4 regions of the Mesorhizobium sp. M0140 genome follow, and region 1 is predicted to be linked to each of the others. Evidence: riboswitches for the same ligand, from Rfam matches in the RefSeq annotation. Region 1 holds a riboswitch; each other region holds the start of a gene.

Evidence for each region. Region 1 has a riboswitch for cobalamin ahead of NKJ37_RS25725 (CbtB domain-containing protein). Riboswitches for the same ligand answer to the same signal wherever they lie in the genome.
Region 2: it holds a riboswitch for cobalamin, as region 1 does, so the genes downstream of both, NKJ37_RS11875 (aromatic ring-hydroxylating oxygenase subunit alpha) here and NKJ37_RS25725 (CbtB domain-containing protein) in region 1, are expected to answer to the same signal.
Region 3: it holds a riboswitch for cobalamin, as region 1 does, so the genes downstream of both, bluB (5,6-dimethylbenzimidazole synthase) here and NKJ37_RS25725 (CbtB domain-containing protein) in region 1, are expected to answer to the same signal.
Region 4: it holds a riboswitch for cobalamin, as region 1 does, so the genes downstream of both, metE (5-methyltetrahydropteroyltriglutamate--homocysteine S-methyltransferase) here and NKJ37_RS25725 (CbtB domain-containing protein) in region 1, are expected to answer to the same signal.

What each region holds. Positions count from the first base shown of each region.
Region 1 is NZ_JAMYTM010000032.1:2-4,785, reverse strand. Features, by position in the region: gene NKJ37_RS25745 (MerR family transcriptional regulator) at 1-210, shown strand, start outside; gene NKJ37_RS25740 (methyltransferase family protein) at 463-939, opposite strand; gene NKJ37_RS25735 (heparan-alpha-glucosaminide N-acetyltransferase) at 936-1,934, opposite strand; gene NKJ37_RS25730 (MFS transporter) at 2,158-3,357, shown strand; cobalamin riboswitch at 3,423-3,619, shown strand; gene NKJ37_RS25725 (CbtB domain-containing protein) at 3,656-3,835, shown strand; gene NKJ37_RS25720 (CbtA family protein) at 3,851-4,645, shown strand.
Region 2 is NZ_JAMYTM010000009.1:125,773-130,556, reverse strand. Features, by position in the region: gene NKJ37_RS11895 (ABC transporter ATP-binding protein) at 1-451, shown strand, start outside; gene NKJ37_RS11890 (DUF680 domain-containing protein) at 527-763, opposite strand; gene NKJ37_RS11885 (DUF680 domain-containing protein) at 833-1,033, opposite strand; gene NKJ37_RS11880 (DUF680 domain-containing protein) at 1,105-1,302, opposite strand; cobalamin riboswitch at 1,810-2,011, shown strand; gene NKJ37_RS11875 (aromatic ring-hydroxylating oxygenase subunit alpha) at 2,127-3,374, shown strand; gene NKJ37_RS11870 (FAD-binding oxidoreductase) at 3,400-4,500, shown strand; gene NKJ37_RS11865 (PqqD family protein) at 4,629-4,784, shown strand, end outside.
Region 3 is NZ_JAMYTM010000001.1:342,702-347,485, reverse strand. Features, by position in the region: gene NKJ37_RS01650 (pirin family protein) at 1-525, opposite strand, end outside; gene NKJ37_RS01645 (DUF2277 domain-containing protein) at 565-831, opposite strand; gene NKJ37_RS01640 (exodeoxyribonuclease VII small subunit) at 943-1,194, opposite strand; gene NKJ37_RS01635 (histone deacetylase family protein) at 1,198-2,124, opposite strand; cobalamin riboswitch at 2,246-2,425, shown strand; partial or broken gene bluB (5,6-dimethylbenzimidazole synthase) at 2,441-3,154, shown strand; gene NKJ37_RS01625 (hypothetical protein) at 3,277-4,260, opposite strand; gene NKJ37_RS01620 (TetR/AcrR family transcriptional regulator) at 4,616-4,784, opposite strand, start outside.
Region 4 is NZ_JAMYTM010000031.1:8,948-13,731, forward strand. Features, by position in the region: gene NKJ37_RS25460 (cytochrome-c peroxidase) at 1-661, shown strand, start outside; gene metE (5-methyltetrahydropteroyltriglutamate--homocysteine S-methyltransferase) at 1,104-3,455, opposite strand; cobalamin riboswitch at 3,551-3,752, opposite strand; gene NKJ37_RS25470 (alpha,alpha-trehalose-phosphate synthase (UDP-forming)) at 4,321-4,784, opposite strand, start outside.

The sequences.
Region 1 (4,784 bases):
TTCTCGATCAACGAAATCCGCGAAATCATCCAGATGTACAGGGAGCCGCCCGGCGAAGTCGGCCAGCTCAACCTGATGATCAAGCGCATCGAGGAAAAGCGCGAGGATCTCCGGCAGAAGCGCCGCGACCTCGAGGAGACGCTGGCTGAACTCGACCAGGCCGAGGAGTCTTGTGTGGAGCGGCTGGTCGAGCTTGGCGTGAATACCTGAGCGGACTGGATTCTATCGCGCGTTAGCGTTCGGAATGAGCGGAAACGTCTATTCCTTCTGCAATGCACCGCGACGGCGCAGAACTTTGCTCCGCTGCACTCCTAGACCGAGGTCACGGCATGGATCCTAGGGTCTCCGCGACGGAGCTGCGCTCCTGCTTCGCCCTAGGATGACGAAGTTCGCAAGACTTAGGCTAATCGCCGAAGTGTGCACCTGTCAAAACCTCTCCGCGATGGAAACCGGAGCGCCAGCTCAAATCCAGCGGCGCACGCGTTTCGCGTAGTCGCGGTATTTCTTGCCGAATTTTGCCGCCAGCATCTTTTCCTCGCCTTCGATCGCCATTTTTTGCGTGGCATAGGCGGCGATGAAGGCGAGCGGCAGGAACCACACGATGCCCGAGACAAAGGCGACGCCGATCAACAGCAGGGTGTTGGCCAGATACATCGGATTGCGGGTGATGCCGAAGGGACCCGTGGTGACCAGGTGATCGGGCACAGCGTTCGGGTTCAGCGTGGTCTTGGCGCGGACCATGGTGCGGATCGCGGTGACCCAGAGCGCTGCAACGGCAAGCAGCACCACCCAGCCGGCGGCGAAAAGAATGTCGCCCAGGAGGTCACCGATCCAGGGCAGGGGATAGAGCAGGCCCAGCGCGATGCTGATGGCGATGGCGGCGGTGTAGATCAGCGGCGGCCACGGTATGAGCCCCGGCTTCGGCTGGTTCTCGGTCATTTGACCCCTTCCTCCATCAACTTGCTGTCCGTCTTGGCGGTACACATGCCGGCGAGATCGGACAGATGCGTCTTCCATTCCGCAGTCTGGTCGTTGTTGTAGAGCCGATCAAGCGTCGCCTCGCCCTCGAGCGTATCGAGCATGCAGACACAGTAGCTCGTACAGAACTCGGTGTCGCGCGACTGCTCGCAGGACAGCTGGCAGGTTTTGAGGAAATTCACCTGCGGGGTTTCGACCTGCGCCGGCATGATCTGCGAGAACAGCCAGACGCAGCCGATCAGCAATGGCTGGTGGATCAGGTAGAACGCCAGGCTGTGCCGGCCGATAAAGACCAGCGGGTTGGCCCAGCGACCGGGCGCCAATTCGGCAAGCCGGGTAAGCACGCCTGAACCGGCGGCGAGTTTCGTCACCGCGATGCCCGCAAGCACGGCGCCGAACCATGGAAACAACGGAACGTAGTCGTTGGAGCGTGGATTGTTCGCCGACAGGCCTACCCACCACAGCCATGGGTGATCGAACGCCTCGAGGCGCAGATAGACAGGCGCCGCAATGACGAGCGCGGCGACGACAAGCGTCAGCAGTGCCGGCAGCCGCAGAAAGGCGAGGCCGAGCAGGCTGGCCAGCGCGATCTCGTGCAAAATGCCGAAGAAGATGAATCCATCCGGCGTGGCGATACGGGTGACGACCGATATCGCGATCGCGGCTCCGGCGACCATGGCGAACCGCTTCCAGAAGCCGTTCCAGCGGATTTGTCGGCCATGGGCGAGATACAGGCTGACGCCGACCAGGAACAGGAAGGTCGAAGCGATGCCGCGCGCGTAGATCTTCCACCAGCCGAAGGCGGTCAGGCCGGGATCGGTGTAGCCGAAGAACTCCAGGTCCCAGGTGAAATGGTAGCTTGCCATGGCGATCAGCGCGATGCCGCGCACGATGTCGATGGCGACGATGCGCTTTGGTCGATCCTGAACGGGTGCGGTCGGCGTTTGGATGCTCATGGTCTCGCATTCTGATTCAGCCCCGCTGGAGGACTATCACGGTTGCCCCGCACAAAAGAAGACCGGCAATCCTGCCGATAACGCCGGATCGGCCGCGGCATTGGGCCAGTGCCGGGAAGCCTTTGGCCGGCTTCGCTTTTGCCGGATGCACGTCGGTTTCCTCTTATTGGCACTGGGGTCGCCACGTCAGATTTCACCCGGTGAATCTGCTTCGGGGAAAGCAATGTCCACCCATGTGCGCCATCCGATCTGGCTGCCGGCTCTCAAGGCCGCGGACGCGCGCACCTTCGCGTCGCTCTATGCGGTTGAATCCTTCGCCCGCGCCACGGTGTCGAGCGTCATCCCGATCCAGGCCTACGAGATACTGCACAACGAGCAGATCGTGTCGATGCTCTACACAGTCGTGGCGATGCTCGGCCTGTCGGTGACATTGTTCATGCCGATGCTGATCCGCCGTTTTGCCCGCCGCTGGGTCTACACATCAGGCGCCTGCCTGCTGGCCGTCGGCTCGCTGTTCTTCGTCACCGACACGCTCGCCGGGCAACTGGCCGGCATGCTGTGCCGGGTGATGGGCGCCAGCGCGCTGTCGATCACGCTCAACCTCTACATCATGGACCACATCCGCAAGACCGACTTCATGCAGGCCGAATCGCTGCGCATGGCGTGGTCGATGCTGGCCTGGACCGGTGGGCCGACGCTCGGCATCTTCCTCTACACGCGCTTCGGCATCTATGCCGCGCATGGTGCGGTCGCGGTGTTCGCGTTTGCCCTGCTGGCGCTGTTCTGGACCTACCGCCTCGGCGACAACCAGTCCATCCGTCCGGGCAAGACGCGCCCTGTCAATCCGCTCGCCAATATCGGCCGTTTCGTCGCGCAGCCCAGGCTCAGACTGGCCTGGCTGATTGCCTTCGGCCGCTCCTGCTTCTGGACGACGTTCTTCGTCTATGGGCCGCTGTTCATGGTCATCACGGGCGAGGGCAAGCTGGCCGGTGGCCTGCTGGTTTCGGCCGGCAACGCGCTGTTGTTCATGGCGATTTTCTGGGGCAAGGCAGGAAAGCGCTTTGGTGGCCGCGGAACCATGACATTTGCCTATTTCGCCATGTCAGCCGCGCTGCTGGCGGCGGGCTTCGTCGGCGAAACCGTGCCGTTGCTTACCGGCGCCTTCCTGCTCTGTGGTGCCTTCTTCACCATTGCGCTCGACGCCCTCGGCTCGACCGCCTTCATGCGCTCGGTGCGCTCCTATGAAAGATCTCAGATGGCAGCGGTCTACCGCACCTATCTCGACTTTTCCGAGTTGACGCCGCCGCTGGTCTATTCGGTGGCGCTGGCCTTCTTCGGCCTGGGCTCGGTGTTCGTCACGCTCGGCCTGCTGGCGGCGGTCTGCGGCTTTGTGACGTGGCGCTATCTGCCGAAATCACTTTGACCTTCATGGCGCATTCGCAATGGTCACCGGCGGAATTTGGTTTGCCGGAAGCGAGGATTCTGCCTATAGTCACCGGTGTCGCCGGTTCCATTTTGGAGCCAAGAGGGAATGCGGTGAGGGCGAATTTCGCCCAATGCCGTGGCTGCCCCCGCAACTGTGTGCGGTAGTCCTCTCCATAAACCACTGAGGATTTTTTCTTCGGGAAGGTGGGGAAGGACGCTGATCCGTGAGCCAGGAGACCTGCCGGCGACAGGAAACTGACTTCGATGCCCTCGGGTGGAGGGCGAAAGGACAAGACATGACTACCGCTTCCGTCTCCCTCGGCGCCTCCGTCTCCTCGCAGTCGCGCTTCATGCAGCTCGCGCTTGCCGCGCTGCTCGGCATTTTCGTGATGGGCTTTGTCGGCTTCTCGCATATCGATGCCGTCCATAATGCGGCTCACGACTATCGCCATTCGATGGCGTTTCCCTGCCACTGACGAGGGGCTGACATCATGAATCTGTTTCGCAACGTCGTGTTCATCGCGGCGATCGCAGGGCTCGTGGCCGGCGTCGTCCTCGCCTGCCTGCAGGCCTATGCCACCGTGCCGCTGATCCTGAAGGCGGAAGTTTACGAACAGGCGGGCGGCGGGCATCACCATGACCATGGCGCTCCGGCCGCAACGGATAGCAATGCCATGAGCACAACTGCTCCGGCGGGAGATGCGATGAGCTCTGCTGCCCCGGCTGCGGCGGAAGCCGCTCCGGCAGACGAAGGTTGGGCGCCGGCAGACGGTTTCGAGCGTTTCGCCTTCAGCGTGCTTGCCAATATCGTCACCGGCATCGGCTTCGCCTTGATCCTGGTCGCGGTCTCCGAATTCGCCGGCGGCATCGGTGGCTGGCGCCAGGGCGTGTTCTGGGGCCTTGCCGGCTTTGCCGTGTTCACGCTGGCACCGGGCCTCGGCCTGCCGCCGGAATTGCCTGCCATGCCGGCCGCCGATCTCACCCAGCGGCAGATCTGGTGGTGGGCAACGGTGGCGGCAACCGCTGCCGGTCTCGGCCTGATCGCGTTCCGCAAGTCGCTGCCGCTGGCGATCCTTGCCGTCTTTTTGATCGTCGCACCGCATGTTGTCGGTGCACCGCAGCCCGACAGTTACGAGACGGCGATTCCGGAAGGGCTGCATCACCAGTTCGTGGTGGCGGTGACCGTGACCAACCTCGTGTTCTGGCTGGTGCTCGGCGCGGTCGTCGGTGTGGTGCGTGGCCGCTTCACCGGCACCGCGACCAGCCTGCGCGACAGCTTTGCCTGATCGCAAGACACTGACCTTCCTCATCGGCGGTGGGGGGCCGCGGCGGCAGGGCCACGCCGGCAGGATGGATTGGCCGCAGGCGGCGCCGCCGGCGCCAGTGGCCGCCGGGGCGCCGGAAAAATATCCAGATGGTCGGAGC
Region 2 (4,784 bases), on a different contig from region 1:
TCTCTACAAGAAGCCCGGCAATCTGTTCGTTGCGCAATTCATCGGCTCGCCGGCCATGAACATCCTGCCCGCGACCATCGACAAGTCAGGCAATTCGACCGTCGTCAGCCATGTCGGCGGACGCAAGGCAACCGTGCCGATCGCAACGCCTGCTTCGGCAAAGGGCGCTGCGGTTAGTTTCGGCGTGCGGCCGGAGGACCTGATCATCGCCAGCGGCGCGGACTATCTGTTCGAGGGGACGGTCGACTATGTCGAGCAACTCGGCGAGGTGCAGCTTGTCTATGTCGACATCGGCCGCGCCGACCTGCCGCTGGTGACCAAGCTGCCCGGCAATGTCGAGGTCAAGCGTGGTTCGACATTGCGGCTGAGCGCCAATGGCGAGGACCTGCATATCTTCGACACCGATGGGCGGTCGTTTGCCCTTCATGAAGCGGAAGCGAAAGCGGCCTGAGTCGGGACCAAATCTCGGATGCAAACAGGGCGGCGGGCTTGGCCCACCGCCCTGTTTTGAAGATCAGCTTCGGCGTTAGCGGCCGAAGAGATTCCGGTCGCTGCCCTGAGGGGCGGACTTCTCTACGTCGCCCGACGAATTGAGCAGCTTCTCGACGAGGCCACCGCTGTTGCGGACCGAGCTCGTATGCGCGCTGTCAACCGAAGTAACCGCAGGCTGATTGGCGCCGTTGGAGCCAAAGTTGTCGCTGCCGGCGAACGCGCTGCCGGTGATGGCCAGAACGGCGGCGGCAGCAATAAGGATCTTGTTCATTTTAATCTCCTGAATTCTGGATTTCGCCAGGACGGCAGACACAGCTGCCGTCGCTTGCGAAATTGGCTGTTAGCGACCGAAGAGGTTACGGTCGCTGCCCTGAGCGGGCGTCTGGGCAGCCGGTTCCGAGGTCTTGGTGGAAGCCGTGTACGACTGGTCCACTGCGGCGGCAGGCTGGTTGGAGCCGTTCGAACCGTAGTTGTCGCTGCCGGCGAAAGCGCTGCCGGAGATGGCCAGAACGGCGGCGGCAGCAATGAGGATCTTGTTCATCTTAAATACTCCTGAATGTCTGAATTTCGCCAGGGCGGCGGGCGCGCCCGCCGTCGACTGGGAATCGGCTGTTAGTTGTTGCCGAAGAGGTTGCGGTCAGCACCCTGGGCAGGCGCCTGAGCAGCCGGTTCCGACTTCTTGGTCGAAGCGGTGTACGAGCTGTCGACAGCAGTGGCTGCCGCGGCGTTCGAACCGTAGTGGTCGCTACCAGCGAAGGCGCTGCCGGAAATGGCCAGAAGGGCTGCGGCAGTGAGAATGATCTTTTTCATTTTTGTACTCCAGTATCGTCTTTTTCCGTCCGTCTAGCGGGGTGTCTTGGAAATGAAATCGCGTCGTTCGGACAGCCCCGATGTGGGAGGGCAACCCCGCCTTTTCCAATCACGAAGTTGTTCCGTGTGGACCATGAATCCACACCTTGAAATTGTGCCAAGGGAATCTACGGGTATATTTTTCTTCTTTATATCAGCATGTTAGATGTAACCGCTGGATGGATCACCGACTGTTTCAGAGGCCCAGCGTTCACACCGTCCTGCACGCACCGTCAACAGAAACGAACCGTTCGGTTCGATTTTAGGTCGAGCTAATAGTCACTTTTCGAAACCGTTAACCTTTTTTGACCCCGCCAAGGGATCCGATTCGGGGATATCGCAGCCGGCAAAATGGCCATCCGGGAGGTGGATTTCAGCCCGCGACGGTCTGCGGGAACGTTCGCATGCCGTGTCGCGCCGCATGGATACGATGTCGTTTTCATGCCGACGGCGCGCCCCCGATCGTGGTTAGATCATACCATCTCAGGTGCCGCTTCGTGACGACGAGGCGGAGAATTGGGAAGCCGGTCAGAATCCGGCGCTGCCCCCGCAACGGTGGTGGAGTTCAAGTCGCAACGGGAGACCACTGGGCAACTGCCTGGGAAGGTGTCGCGATGGTCCGCAAGGACAACTCCAGAGCCCGGAAACCAGCCCGAGATTGTTAGACTCGACTGATCGCGGTGGGCGGTCAAGAGGTGGATAGCGCATGTCTGGCACCTAGCCGGTCTGCGTTTCAATCCTTCCTCCATCACCACCAGTTCAGTCCTTAGAAACGAGGACAGGACATGGATACCCGCAACGACATGCTGAGGCTATTGAACAGCCGCCGGCAAGGCTTTTCACTGGAGCAGCCCTTCTACACCGATCCAGACTACTTCAAGCTCGACATGGAGTTGATCTGGTATCGCGACTGGCTGTTCATCGGCCATGATTGCGAACTGCCGAAGCCGGGCAGCTACATCACCGTGCAGATCGGCGACTACCCGGTCGTCCTTGTCCGCGACCAGCACGGCAAGATCAACGCCTTCCACAATTCCTGCCGCCATCGCGGCAGCCGCGTGTGCAACGCGGAAAAGGGTACGGCGGCAAAGCTCGTCTGCCCGTATCATCAGTGGACCTATGAGCTGGACGGCCGCCTGCTGTTTGCCCGCCAGATGGCCGACGGTTTCGACAAGAGTGATTTCGGCCTGAAGCCGGTCGCCTGCGAGAGCGTCGGCGGCTACATCTTCATCTGTCTGGCCAAGGAGCCGGCGGATTTCGCGCCGATGCGGGCGATGATCGAACCCTATCTTTTGCCGCACCGGTTGCGTGAAGCAAAGATCGCCTTCGAGAGCACGATCGTCGAGAAGGGCAACTGGAAGCTGGTCTGGGAAAACAACCGCGAGTGCTATCACTGCGCCACCAATCATCCTGAGCTGTGCAAGACCTTCCCCGAGGCTCCGACCGTGACCGGCGTCAATGGCGCCGACAGCGACCCTGAAATGGTCGCGCACTGGGCCAAATGCGAGGCATCAGGCCTGCCGAGCAAATTCCGCATCGATCCGGCAGGGCAGTACCGCGCCACCCGCGCGCCGCTGCTGCGCGATGCCGTCAGCTACACCATGACGGGAAAACGGGCGGTCCAGAAGAACCTGTCCGAGAGCGTTCCAACCGACCGCATCGGCTCCTTGCTGCTTTATCATTATCCGACAACCTGGAACCATATCCTCGGCGACCATGCCGTCACCTTCCGCGTGCTGCCGATCAGTGCCACGGAAACCGCGGTGACGACAAAATGGCTCGTCCACAAGGATGCGGTCGAAGGCGTCGACTACGATCTCGCTGAGCTCACCCATGTCTGGACCGAGACCAACGACCAGGACCGTCGCATCGTCGAGGAAAACGCCTTCGGCATCTTGTCGCCGGCCTACGAACCAGGCCCCTATTCGGAGCTGCATGAGGGCGGCGTGATCCAGTTCGTCGAGTGGTACGCGTCGTTCATCGGACCGCGCCTTGCAGAAGGCGACCGGCCGGCCCTGCGCAGCGTCGCCTAGCCCAGGGGACAAGAGGATGAATGCGATGACGGACCTTGGCCTCTATCGCCATCTCGACCAGATGACGCCCTGGAACGACAGGCTGCAGGTGCTGGAAGTGATCGGCGTCAGTGACGAAGCGCCTGACGTGAAGACCTTCACCTTCCGCTCCGACAACCAGACCTGGTTCCGCTACAAACCGGGCCAGTTCGTGACGCTGGAATTACCGACATCGGACGGGCCGCTGATGCGCACCTACACGCTGTCGTCCTCGCCGTCGCGGCCGTTCTCAATCGCGGTGACGGTCAAGGCGCAGGCGGGCAGCACCGGTACGCGCTGGATGTTCGACCATCTGACGCCGGGCTCGCACGTCAAGGCCTATGGGCCGACCGGCGACTTCTCGCTACACAGCCACCCGGCGGCCAAATATCTGTTCATTTCGGCCGGCTCCGGCGTGACGCCGATGATGTCGATGCTGCGCTGGCTGAACGACTGTGCGCCATGGACAGATGTCGGCTTCGTCAACTGTGCGCGCCGCCCGGAAGAGATCATTTTCCGCAAGGAACTCGAGCTGCTCGGCAGCCGCATGCCCGGCCTGTCGCTCGGCTTCATGATCGAGGAGCGGTCGAGCCGCGAGGGCTGGTTCGGCCATATAGGCCGCATCGACGCGATCCGGCTGCCATTGCTGGCGCCCGATTTCCGTGAGCGCGAGATCTTCTGCTGCGGCCCCGATCCCTTCATGCGCGCCGTGCGCGGCATGCTGAACGCCGCCGGCTTCGACATGGCGAAATACCATCAGGAAAGCTTTGCGGCGCCTGCCGTGGAGGAGATCCAGGCGCCGTTCTCGCCACTGCCGGAAGACGGCGCCGCCGTTGCCGTCGAGGCCGTGACGCCGATCCGGTTTTCGCTTTCCGATGTCGATGCCGAATGCGTCGCCGGCCAGACCGTGCTGCAGACGGCACGCGCCTCTGGGGTGCGGATTCCCGCCGCCTGCGAGTTCGGCCTGTGCGGCACCTGCAAGGTGAGGAAGGTCGCGGGCGACGTCGAGATGAGTCACAATGGCGGCATCCTCGATCACGAAATCGAGGACGGCTTTATCCTCGCCTGTTGCTCGAAGCCGCTTTCTGCGCTTGAAATCGAAGCGTGACCGGCTGCGCTCGCCCGAGTCTGCGCCATCTTGCCAAAAACCCTGCAAATGGTTAGACGCCTGCAACGGTGGGGTTGACCGTAAGGCCCGAAGATCATCTCCGCGGCCTGCTCGGCGGGGGAGCAAACATGCGACAATCCGGCATCTATGCCATTGCCAGCAAGGATATCGTCTTTGAATCCTTCGACGGCGAAGCCGTCGTTCTTGACCTGACCACGGGCAAATATTTCGGCTTCTCTGATTCAGGCAGCAGACTTTGGGATGCACTGTCGTCCGGCGTGCCT
Region 3 (4,784 bases), on a different contig from region 1:
GCCGATGATGAGGCGCCCGTTGACGCCTTCGGCTTCGATCTCGGGAAGCCGAAGCGCTGCGGTATTCTCGAAAACCGGTGCCACCTCTTCCTTGTCGTCCGGCAGCGCCAGCCATGTCTGCAGGCCGGATACCGACATCGGCGCGCCACGCAGTTCCTCCGGTGTACGCTCCGAATGGACGATGCCGCGGCCGGCGGTCATCAAATTCACGTCGCCGGGCTGAATGACCATTTCGGTGCCGAGTGAGTCGCGGTGCCGGATCTTGCCGTCGAACAGATAGGTGACCGTCGACAGGCCGATATGCGGATGCGGACGGACATCCAGTGCCTGACCGGCGCGCAGGACCGCGGGCCCCATGCGGTCGAAGAAGATGAAAGGCCCCACCAGCCGCCTTTTTGCCGTCGGCAGGGCACGGCGCACCTGAAAACCGCCGATATCCTTGGCGTTGGGTATGACCATCAATTCGATCTGATCGCTGGCGAAGGCATCGCCTGCCTCAGGGTCTTTCCCGGGGAAGAAGCTCATCGACTCTCCTTGTCGGTGGTCGAAGGCCGCCTGGCCGCATCAGGCAAAGCGGATCGCCGCCTTTGCCCGCAGCTTGGCCGCCACCTCTTCGCGATTACGCGGATGCTGGTGGGTTTCCAGGGAATCGAGCAGTTCGCGCGCCGAGGCGGCGATGGCTTCGACGGCATGGTCGAAGGCGTGCTGGTTCTGCTTCGAGGGTCGCGTGGTTCCGCTCAGCTTGCGGACGAACTGAAGAGCCGCGTCGCGCACCTCGTCATTGGTTGCCGGCGGATCAAAATTGAACAGGGTCTTGATGTTTCTGCACATCGCTTCCGTATCTCCTCTTGTCCTTGAGCTGTTTCAATCGGAACGAGTTATATCCTCGATCATGATCATGTCCAAAAACCGGTGAGGCGAGGCCATCGTTCGGACCGAGCCTCAATCCGCGTCGAGTGGCTCCGTTCCAACCGGCTTGCCGTCGCGCGACAGCCTGATCTTCTCGACCTTGTCCTCGGCGGCCTTCAGCAGCCGGTCGCAATGCGCCTTCAGCGCCTCACCACGCTCATAGATCTTGATCGACTGGTCGAGCGGCACGTCGCCACGCTCCAGATCATCGACGATCTTCTCCAGCGCATCGAGTGCCTGCTCGAAGCTCATCGCCTTGACGTCTTCGTTGGTCTCATCGGCCATCATTCATCCTTTCATCAGTCGCCCGACATGGGCGGCGACCGAAAATGCCAATCCCTGCAGATCGTAGCCGCCCTCGAGCAGGCTGACGAGCCGGTTGCCGCTGTGGCGTGCCGCGCGCTGCATCAGCTGGCCGGTCGCCCAGTCGAAATCATCCTCGGTCAGATTGATCTCGGCCAGCGGATCGCGGTGGTGCGCGTCGAACCCCGCCGAAATGATGATCAGGTCGGGCGCGAAATTGTCGAGCGCGGGCAGGACGCGCGACAGGAAGGCATCGCGAAACACTTCGCTGCCGGTCTGCGGCGCCAGCGGTGCGTTGACGATGTTGCCGGCGCCCGTTTCGGTCTTCGCTCCGGTGCCGGGATAAAGCGGCATCTGGTGTGTCGAGCAATAGAGCACCGACGGATCGTCCCAGAAAATATCCTGCGTGCCATTGCCGTGATGCACGTCCCAGTCGACGACGGCAACGCGCTCGACACCGTGTTTCTTCTGCGCATAACGCGCCGCGATCGCCGCCGTGTTGAACAGGCAAAAGCCCATCGCCGTGGTCTTTTCGGCATGATGGCCGGGCGGCCGGGCGGCGACGAAGACGTTGTCGGCGCGGCCCGAAAAGACATCATCGACGGCGGCGTTGGCGGCGCCGATCGCGGTGATCGCCGCTTGCCAGCTCTTCGGGCTGGCAGTGGTGTCGGCATCGATGCGGGCAATCCCCTCGTCGGGGATGGCGGCGCGCACGCGGGCGACGAAATCGGCGGGATGCGCGTAGAGGATGGTGGCCTCGTCGCCTTCCGGCGCCTGAATACGATCGAGCCCGGCAAAGGCTTCGTCGTCGAGCACGCGCTCGATGGCGCGTAAGCGGTCGGGCCGCTCGGGATGTCCGGGCGGCGTGAGATGCTCGAGGAAGATCGGATGGGTGTAGAGACGGGTGGTCATCGTCCTAATCTAGTGACCCGGATCGACAAAGGCCATGCACGGGCGGCCGATGACTGGGGAAAATCGCGACTGCGTCCATTCGCGTCGCCGCAGGCATTGGCCCCGCGGGCGCTTCGGCGTAAGGTCCCTGGTACTGCCTGGTGCCCGCCGCAAGCGGGAGAATCGGGAACACGGTTGAATTCCGTGGCGTGCCCAACGCTGTGAGGGGGACCGCGCCGGTAAATGCCACTGTCGATGACGGGAAGGCACCGGACGCGGGTTGATCCCGAGCCAGAAGACCGGCCTGGCAGGCATTGTCATCCGCGTGGTCAGGCGGATGGCATCAGAGCGACGTGCGTCTACTTGGACGCACAAAGTACGCTCTGTCAGTTTTGAATCTGCAATCGCAAGGGGACAAGCGATGCCGGAACACATGACCGCTGCCATTGACGATGGATTTGACCAGAATGCGCGCGATGCGGTCTACCGCGCCATGTTCACGCGGCGCGACGTGCGCAGCCATTTCCTGCCCACCGCGATCGATGACGACGTGCTGGCACGGCTGCTGCTTGCCGCCCATCACGCGCCATCGGTCGGCTTCATGCAGCCATGGAATTTCATTGTCATTCGCGACGTCAAACGACGGGCGGAGGTGCGCGACCTGTTCCTGGCCGCGCGCGAGCAGGAACTGCCGGCGATCGAGGCGGAAAAACAGGCGCTCTATCGCAAGCTAAAGCTGGAAGGCATCTGCGAGAGCGCGCTCAACATCTGCATCACCTGCGACCGGCAGCGCTCGAAGGGTTCGCCGCTGGGACGCTGGCACAATCCGGAGATGGATCTCTACAGCACGGTCTGCGCGGTGCAGAATTTCTGGCTGGCCGCGCGTGCCGAGGGTGTTGGTGTCGGCTGGGTCAGCATCATCGAGGCTGAGGCGCTGAAGCGGCTGTTGGCCATTCCGGACCACGTAACGCCGATCGCCTATCTCTGCGTCGGCCGTGTTTCCGAGTTCGCTCCCAAACCGGACCTTGAAACGCATGGCTGGGGACGGCGGCTGCCGCTGCCGGAGCTGATCATGAGCGAGACCTTTTCCGGGCAAGGCGAGACACAGCTCAAATCCACCGTGGCGCGCCTCAACACCGTTTCTGCCGCACCAGACACCACCCGCCCAGCCGATCAGGGTGTGGCGCCGGCCGTATCCCAGCGCGAACCGCCGAAGGAGGCGAGCGCCTTGTCCTTGAGCTCCCTGAACTTCGACGATGCCTCGGCCAGCCGGGCGTCCCAAGCCGGATCGGGCACCTGGCCCGCGATGGTCTTGAAATAGACCTGCATCAGGCAGGCGATGGCGAAAGGCTCGATGAACGCCGCCTTGAATGCCCAGGCGAAGACGATGGCGAGCACAAAAGCCCAGCCGGCGAGTTGGCCAGGCATCAGGAACAGAATCGCACCGGCAGGCGCCAGCATGATCAGAAAGATGATGAACGACATGCCCCACATGATGACCGCCAGCCAGACGGCGTTCTTGACCATGACCTTGCCGTTCTGGGCATAGAGCACGACGCCTTGGCGCGCCGTCTCGAAGGGCGAGGCTGAATTGATGCGGATGTTGTAGCCGAGGATGATCTCGTCGACATAGGTCAGCGACAGACGGATCACCGTGTTGATGAAGGAGACCAGGCCGCTCAGGCCTGGTATCGGCAGGAAGGCGGCGATACCGCCGAGCAGGCCGGTGATGGCACGGATGGCACCCTTGACGAGTTGGTCGACGACGAAAAGGATGTTGGCTTCGGCAAAACGCTGGGTGACGACATCCCTGGCGTAGGCGATCTGGTCCTGACCGCCGGGAATGTCGCGGCCGTCGATCAGATGAACCATGACGGCGATGTGGCCGGCCTTGACGATATAGAGGATGTATTCGCGGATCCAGTAGACCGCGATCGAGACGATGCCGAACCCGACCACGCCGCCCCACAGGGCAAAGGACATGGGCCCGTCGGGATCGGTGGAGATATGCCCGACACCATAGCCGACCGAGGCACCGGTGCCGGTCGCCATGATGTAGGCCAACGTGATGCCGAAATAGACGATCATGCGAAAGACGATGAACGGCCAGGTCCGCATCATGATGGACACCGACCTGCCTATATCGAAATCCCACATGCCCCGAATCTCCGCCTCAGAGATGATGGCAGAGGATGAACTCAACCCGGCGATTGTCAATTGCCGGCCCTGGCGCCACAGTGCAACGAACTCGGGTTAACGGTTTCCTTCGGAGCCCGCCGGCGCGTTGGCTGACGGAGCATTAGACGAAAAACCCGCCTGTGCGGCGGGTCACTGGCGCAAATCAGCACCATAGGCAAATATGTACCATAGCTGAGGTCACCCAGTCAAGAAAAAATTCCTATCGCGAGAAGCTACCGGCACAAAAGCTGCCAACACCGCCGAACTGGCTGCCGCCAGGCCTTTTGTTAAGCTAAGTTCGGAGCCCTGCCTGGCACCACGCCCGGTGGGAACTTCAATTCGACTGCGGGTCCGGCTTCTTGAGCAGGCCTTCGAGCAGTTGCTTGAACGCCGTCACCACCTTCTTCGACGTCGCTTCGGGGTCGGTCGAATTGGCGATCCGTTGCGCCGCCTGGCTGCTCGCTCCGTTGATCAGTCGCGAGGCCGTTTCGGGGTCGAGGCTG
Region 4 (4,784 bases), on a different contig from region 1:
GGTCCAAGCTGGCATCGAAATGGCCAATACACCGGACCAAGTCATCGCCACGCTCAAGTCCATGCCGCAATATGTCGAGTGGTTCGATGCAGCTTTTCCGGCTGAAGCCGATCGGGTCACGTTCGACAACTTCGCCAAGGCGATCGAAGCCTTCGAGGCGACACTGGTCACACCGGCCCCGTTCGACAGCTTCCTGAATGGTGATGAGCTTGCCATGACTTCCGAACAGAAACAGGGCCTGGCGCTTTTCATGGACAAAGGCTGCTCGTCCTGCCATGCCGGCATCAACGTTGGTGGGCAAGCCTATTTCCCCTTCGGCCTCGTGGAACAGCCCAGCGCCGAGGTCCTGCCGGACAAAGACAAGGGCCGATTCGCGGTCACCAATGCAGCCGATGACTACTATGTTTTCCGCGTGGCGCCGCTGCGCAACGTTGCACTCACCGCGCCATACTTTCATTCGGGCAAGGTTTGGGATCTGAAACAGGCCGTCGCCATCATGGGGACCACCCAGCTTGGCGTAGTACTGGCGGACGAAGAAGTTGACCTGCTTGTTGCCTTCCTCAACTCGCTGACCGGAGAGGCACCCGAGGTCGCCTATCCCATCTTACCCTCCGAAACGGCGACAACGCCCCGGCCTGTAACGCAGATCTCAGGAAAATAAAGGCCAACTGGCTGCGGACGTCGCAATCGAAAATGATTGCGGCTTTTACTTGGGCCACACGAATTGCCACATCCATCTCCGAATTGGCGGGAGGCTAGCAATACCCGAAACGTGCCACCTCGCCCGTAGTCTGCGCAAATCAACTGGGGAAGCGGACAGACGCGCAGCATCATATATTGTCGCCGCCTGAGCGAACATGCCAAGCAGTCTACTTTGAGAAACGACGTGTGTACGATTTGTTCGAGGCGCGGGGCCTGTATGTTCCCAAGGACCAATACTATAGCGTGGTGTCACATTTATATTTCTGCGGGATGAGGACACGTGCCGAAGGAAAATTGCACATTTTCGCCGTGTGGCTTATTTTCAAGAGTGTGATCGGTTTGGCATATTCCCGGCCGACATCCGCCACCGGCAACTCCCCACACGGTGAGGAAGAGAAGCCTTACGCCTGCACTTTCTGCCGGAGCGCGCGTGCTGCAGCGACCATGTTCATGAGGGCAGGGCGGACCTCCTCCCATTTGCGTGTTTTGAGGCCACAGTCCGGGTTTATCCACAGTTGGCCGTCGGACAGTCGCTCGCGGGCAAGCATGACTAAGTCCGAAATCTCGCCGACTTCCGGGACGCGTGGTGAGTGAATATCATAGACGCCGGGACCGATTTCGTTCGGATATTTGGAGCTCGTGAAGGCGTCCAACAGTTCCATCTTCGAGCGCGACGTCTCAATCGAAATGACATCCGCATCCATTCCAGCAATCGCGTGAATGATCTCGTTGAACTCCGAATAGCACATGTGGGTATGAATTTGAGTCGCGTCCTTTACACCCGTTGAAGCGATCCGGAAACATTCGACAGCCCAGTCGAGATAGACTTTCCAGTCAGATTGGCGCAGTGGCAATCCTTCGCGAAACGCGGCCTCATCGATCTGGACCATCCTTGCGCCGGATCTTTCGAGATCCGTCACTTCGTCGCGGATGGCGAGCGCGATCTGGCGGCAGGCTTCGGAGCGGGGTACGTCGTCGCGAACAAAAGACCAGTTGAGAATGGTGACTGGGCCTGTGAGCATTCCCTTCACGGGCTTTTCCGTAAGCGACTGGGCGAATTGCCACCAGCGCACTGTCATCGGATTGCGCCTCGATACGTCGCCGAAAATGATGGGGGGACGCACGTAGCGCGACCCATAGCTTTGTACCCAGGCATGCTGGGTGAGCGCGAAGCCGGACAACTGCTCGCCGAAATGCTGTACCATGTCGTTTCGCTCGAACTCACCGTGCACCAGCACGTCGAGCCCGATCTCTTCCTGCCAGCGAATTGCAGCCTCGATCTCCTTCTTCAGGAACGTCTCATAGTCGACATAGCTCAGCTGGCCCTTCGCATGAGCGGCCCGCGCCTTGCGTACCTGCGGCGTCTGCGGGAAGGACCCGATGGTCGTCGTCGGGAACGGCGGCAGCCCGAGTGAGCCGGCTTGGACTCTGGAGCGCTCGCCAAAAGCGCTCTCTCGTCGCTTCGCGCTGTCCTCAATGCTAGCGATCCGCCCCTGAACAAGCGGGTCATGGATCCTCGTGGATGTCACGCGCGTGGCGGCAGCCTCGGCAGACGCTTTCAACGCGCCTGCCACCGCATCCCTGCCTTGGGACAGGGCCCGGGCCAGCAAGACCAGCTCGTCGGTCTTCTGGGCCGCGAAGGCGAGCCACGACCTGATGTCGGCGTCGAGTTCCGTCTCCATGCGCAGATCAATCGGCACATGCAGCATCGAGCAAGAAGGCGCGATCTCGACGCGGTCCAAGGGCCAGCCGGCGACGATCGGTTTGATGCGGTCGAGAATGACGGGCAGGTTCGCACGCCAGACGTTGCGGCCATCGATCAAGCCAAGCGAGAGCACCAGATCCTTCGGAGCGAGCCGACCCACCGTTTCCAGCTGCTCGGGAGCGCGCACGAGATCAATATGCAGCCCGGCCAGGGGCAGAGAAACCGCGGTTTCGAGATTGTCTCCCAGCGACCCGAAATACGTAGCCAGCATGATCTTCAGCTCGGGCGCGGCTTTCGACAGCTGGCCATAGGCGAATTCGAACGCAGCTCGTTCGTTCGGGTTCAGATCGAGGACAAGCGCTGGCTCATCGATCTGCACCCAGTCGGCTCCCGACAGCTTCAGCTTCTGCAGGACTTGCTCGTAAACGGGCAGCAGCCGCGGTAGGAGCGCGATGGGACCGAACCCCTCGGCAGGCGATTTCGCCAGCTTGAGGAAGGTGATGGGTCCAAGGATGACTGGGCGTGTGTGAATGCCGAGAGCTTTAGCCTCGAGGAAGTAATCGACCGGCTTCGACGACGAGAGGGCGAACGTCTGATCATCATCGAGTTCCGGCACAATGTAGTGGTAGTTGGTGTCAAACCACTTGGTCATTTCCATCGCGGTTACACCAGGTCCATGAGCCTCCTCCTGGTGACCAGCGTGTCCACAATCCTCCGTCTGACCCTGGTTGCCGCGCGCCATTGCGAAGTAGATGTCAAGTGGGACCTCGCCGCTATTCCAGCCGTAACGGGATGGAACGGCCCCAACCATGGCTGCGGTGTCGAGCACATGGTCGTAAAGCGAGAAGTCGTTCGACGGGATTTTCGACACGCCGCGATCGCGCTGCTCTTCCCAGCTAGCGGCACGGAGCGCCTTCGACGTCGTGAGAAGGTCGCCAGCGGACGATGTTCCGGACCAGTAGCTTTCAAGCGCGAATTTCAGTTCTCGCCGACGACCGAAGCGCGGCACGCCGAGCGTTGCTACAGGAATTTCCTGAGAGTCAGTCATGTCATACCCCGATGGTTGGGGCGTCGATGACAAGGAAGGCGCTAGCAGGCCGGCACGAACGCCGGCTTGCAGCGGCCACCGAGACACCCCGCCCGTGGACGTAATTCGCCGTGGCAGGTCTCCTGGCTCGCGGGGTCATAGCCTCTACCCGTCTTCCTGAGGGTATTCGCCTCAGTGACATGAGTGGGGTTGGCTCGCCGCTAACAGTTGCGGGGGCAGCGCCGGCATTGCACCGGCTTCCCTCTTAGCTCCGCTGCGGCAGCGCCGCACGCGAGAACCACGACACGCAGACAATCACAGCAGTCCGCTCTTTTGTCAATGATGCATAACGAAATGTTTATGTCCTTATGTGATTTCGTTTTTACGCTTGTCTAACATTGTGAAATATTCAGTCGCCCATTGGCGGCGCTGCGCCGCTGCCACCATTGTCCAACTAATGGATCCCTGTCGGGCTGCGACATCCCTCGCAGGTCGCCGATGAAGGATTTCGGACAAGACTTCAAGCGCGTGACAACGTCATTAGAATGCAGAAGATCGCATTGGTGGCGATGTTTAACGATGCGGCCGCAAGCCGTGCGTGCGTGGTAGAAGCGGTTTTCTCGGAGTGAGCGCCAAACCGTGGTCCGAGGGGAATTGGCACGCCAGTCGTCATCACGGGTGACTAGGCAATCGTGATGACTCCGCTCGGCGGCAAGAGACCACACTGACGGAGCCTGGCTCAAGGGTCTGATGCAAAGCCCGACTGTGGTCCCGATAAGCCGCTTAAGCCGCATTCAGGCGGTCAGGATAAGTATCTCTCTCTCCAAGCGCTCTGCATTGAGGGATGCGCAAATGCAGGCAAAGCTCGCGTGCTTCATATTCTGCATCATACGATCGGCAGGACCCAGTTTTTATCCAGTGCACGCGTCAGCGCGGTGTGCAATTCTGGCTCGGTCCGATACGAAGGCATTTGGGCCTCGCTGATCCAGCCCAAGCCAACATAGTGGAAGTGATCCGCAGGGACCGTAACCCGGCTGCTGTCCAGTTGCCGAACGAAGTCCGCTGACCAATGGTGGATCGTATACGCTTCAAGTTTGTCCATCATCCTCCGCCAGCGTTGGATGCGTTCTTCGCGCGGCATGCTGGCCGCTCTTGAGATCGCGGTAGCTATCTCGTCGGAGAGCCTCGGATTTACCAGCAGGGCGTCCTCGCCGAAGTCTTCGGCCGCGCCGGCAAACTTCGATAACACCAGAACGCCAGGGTCGCTCGGATCTTGTGCAGCAATGTATTCTTTCGCCACAAGATTCATGCCATCGCGCAGCGGCGTCACAACGCAAACACGCGCGGCTC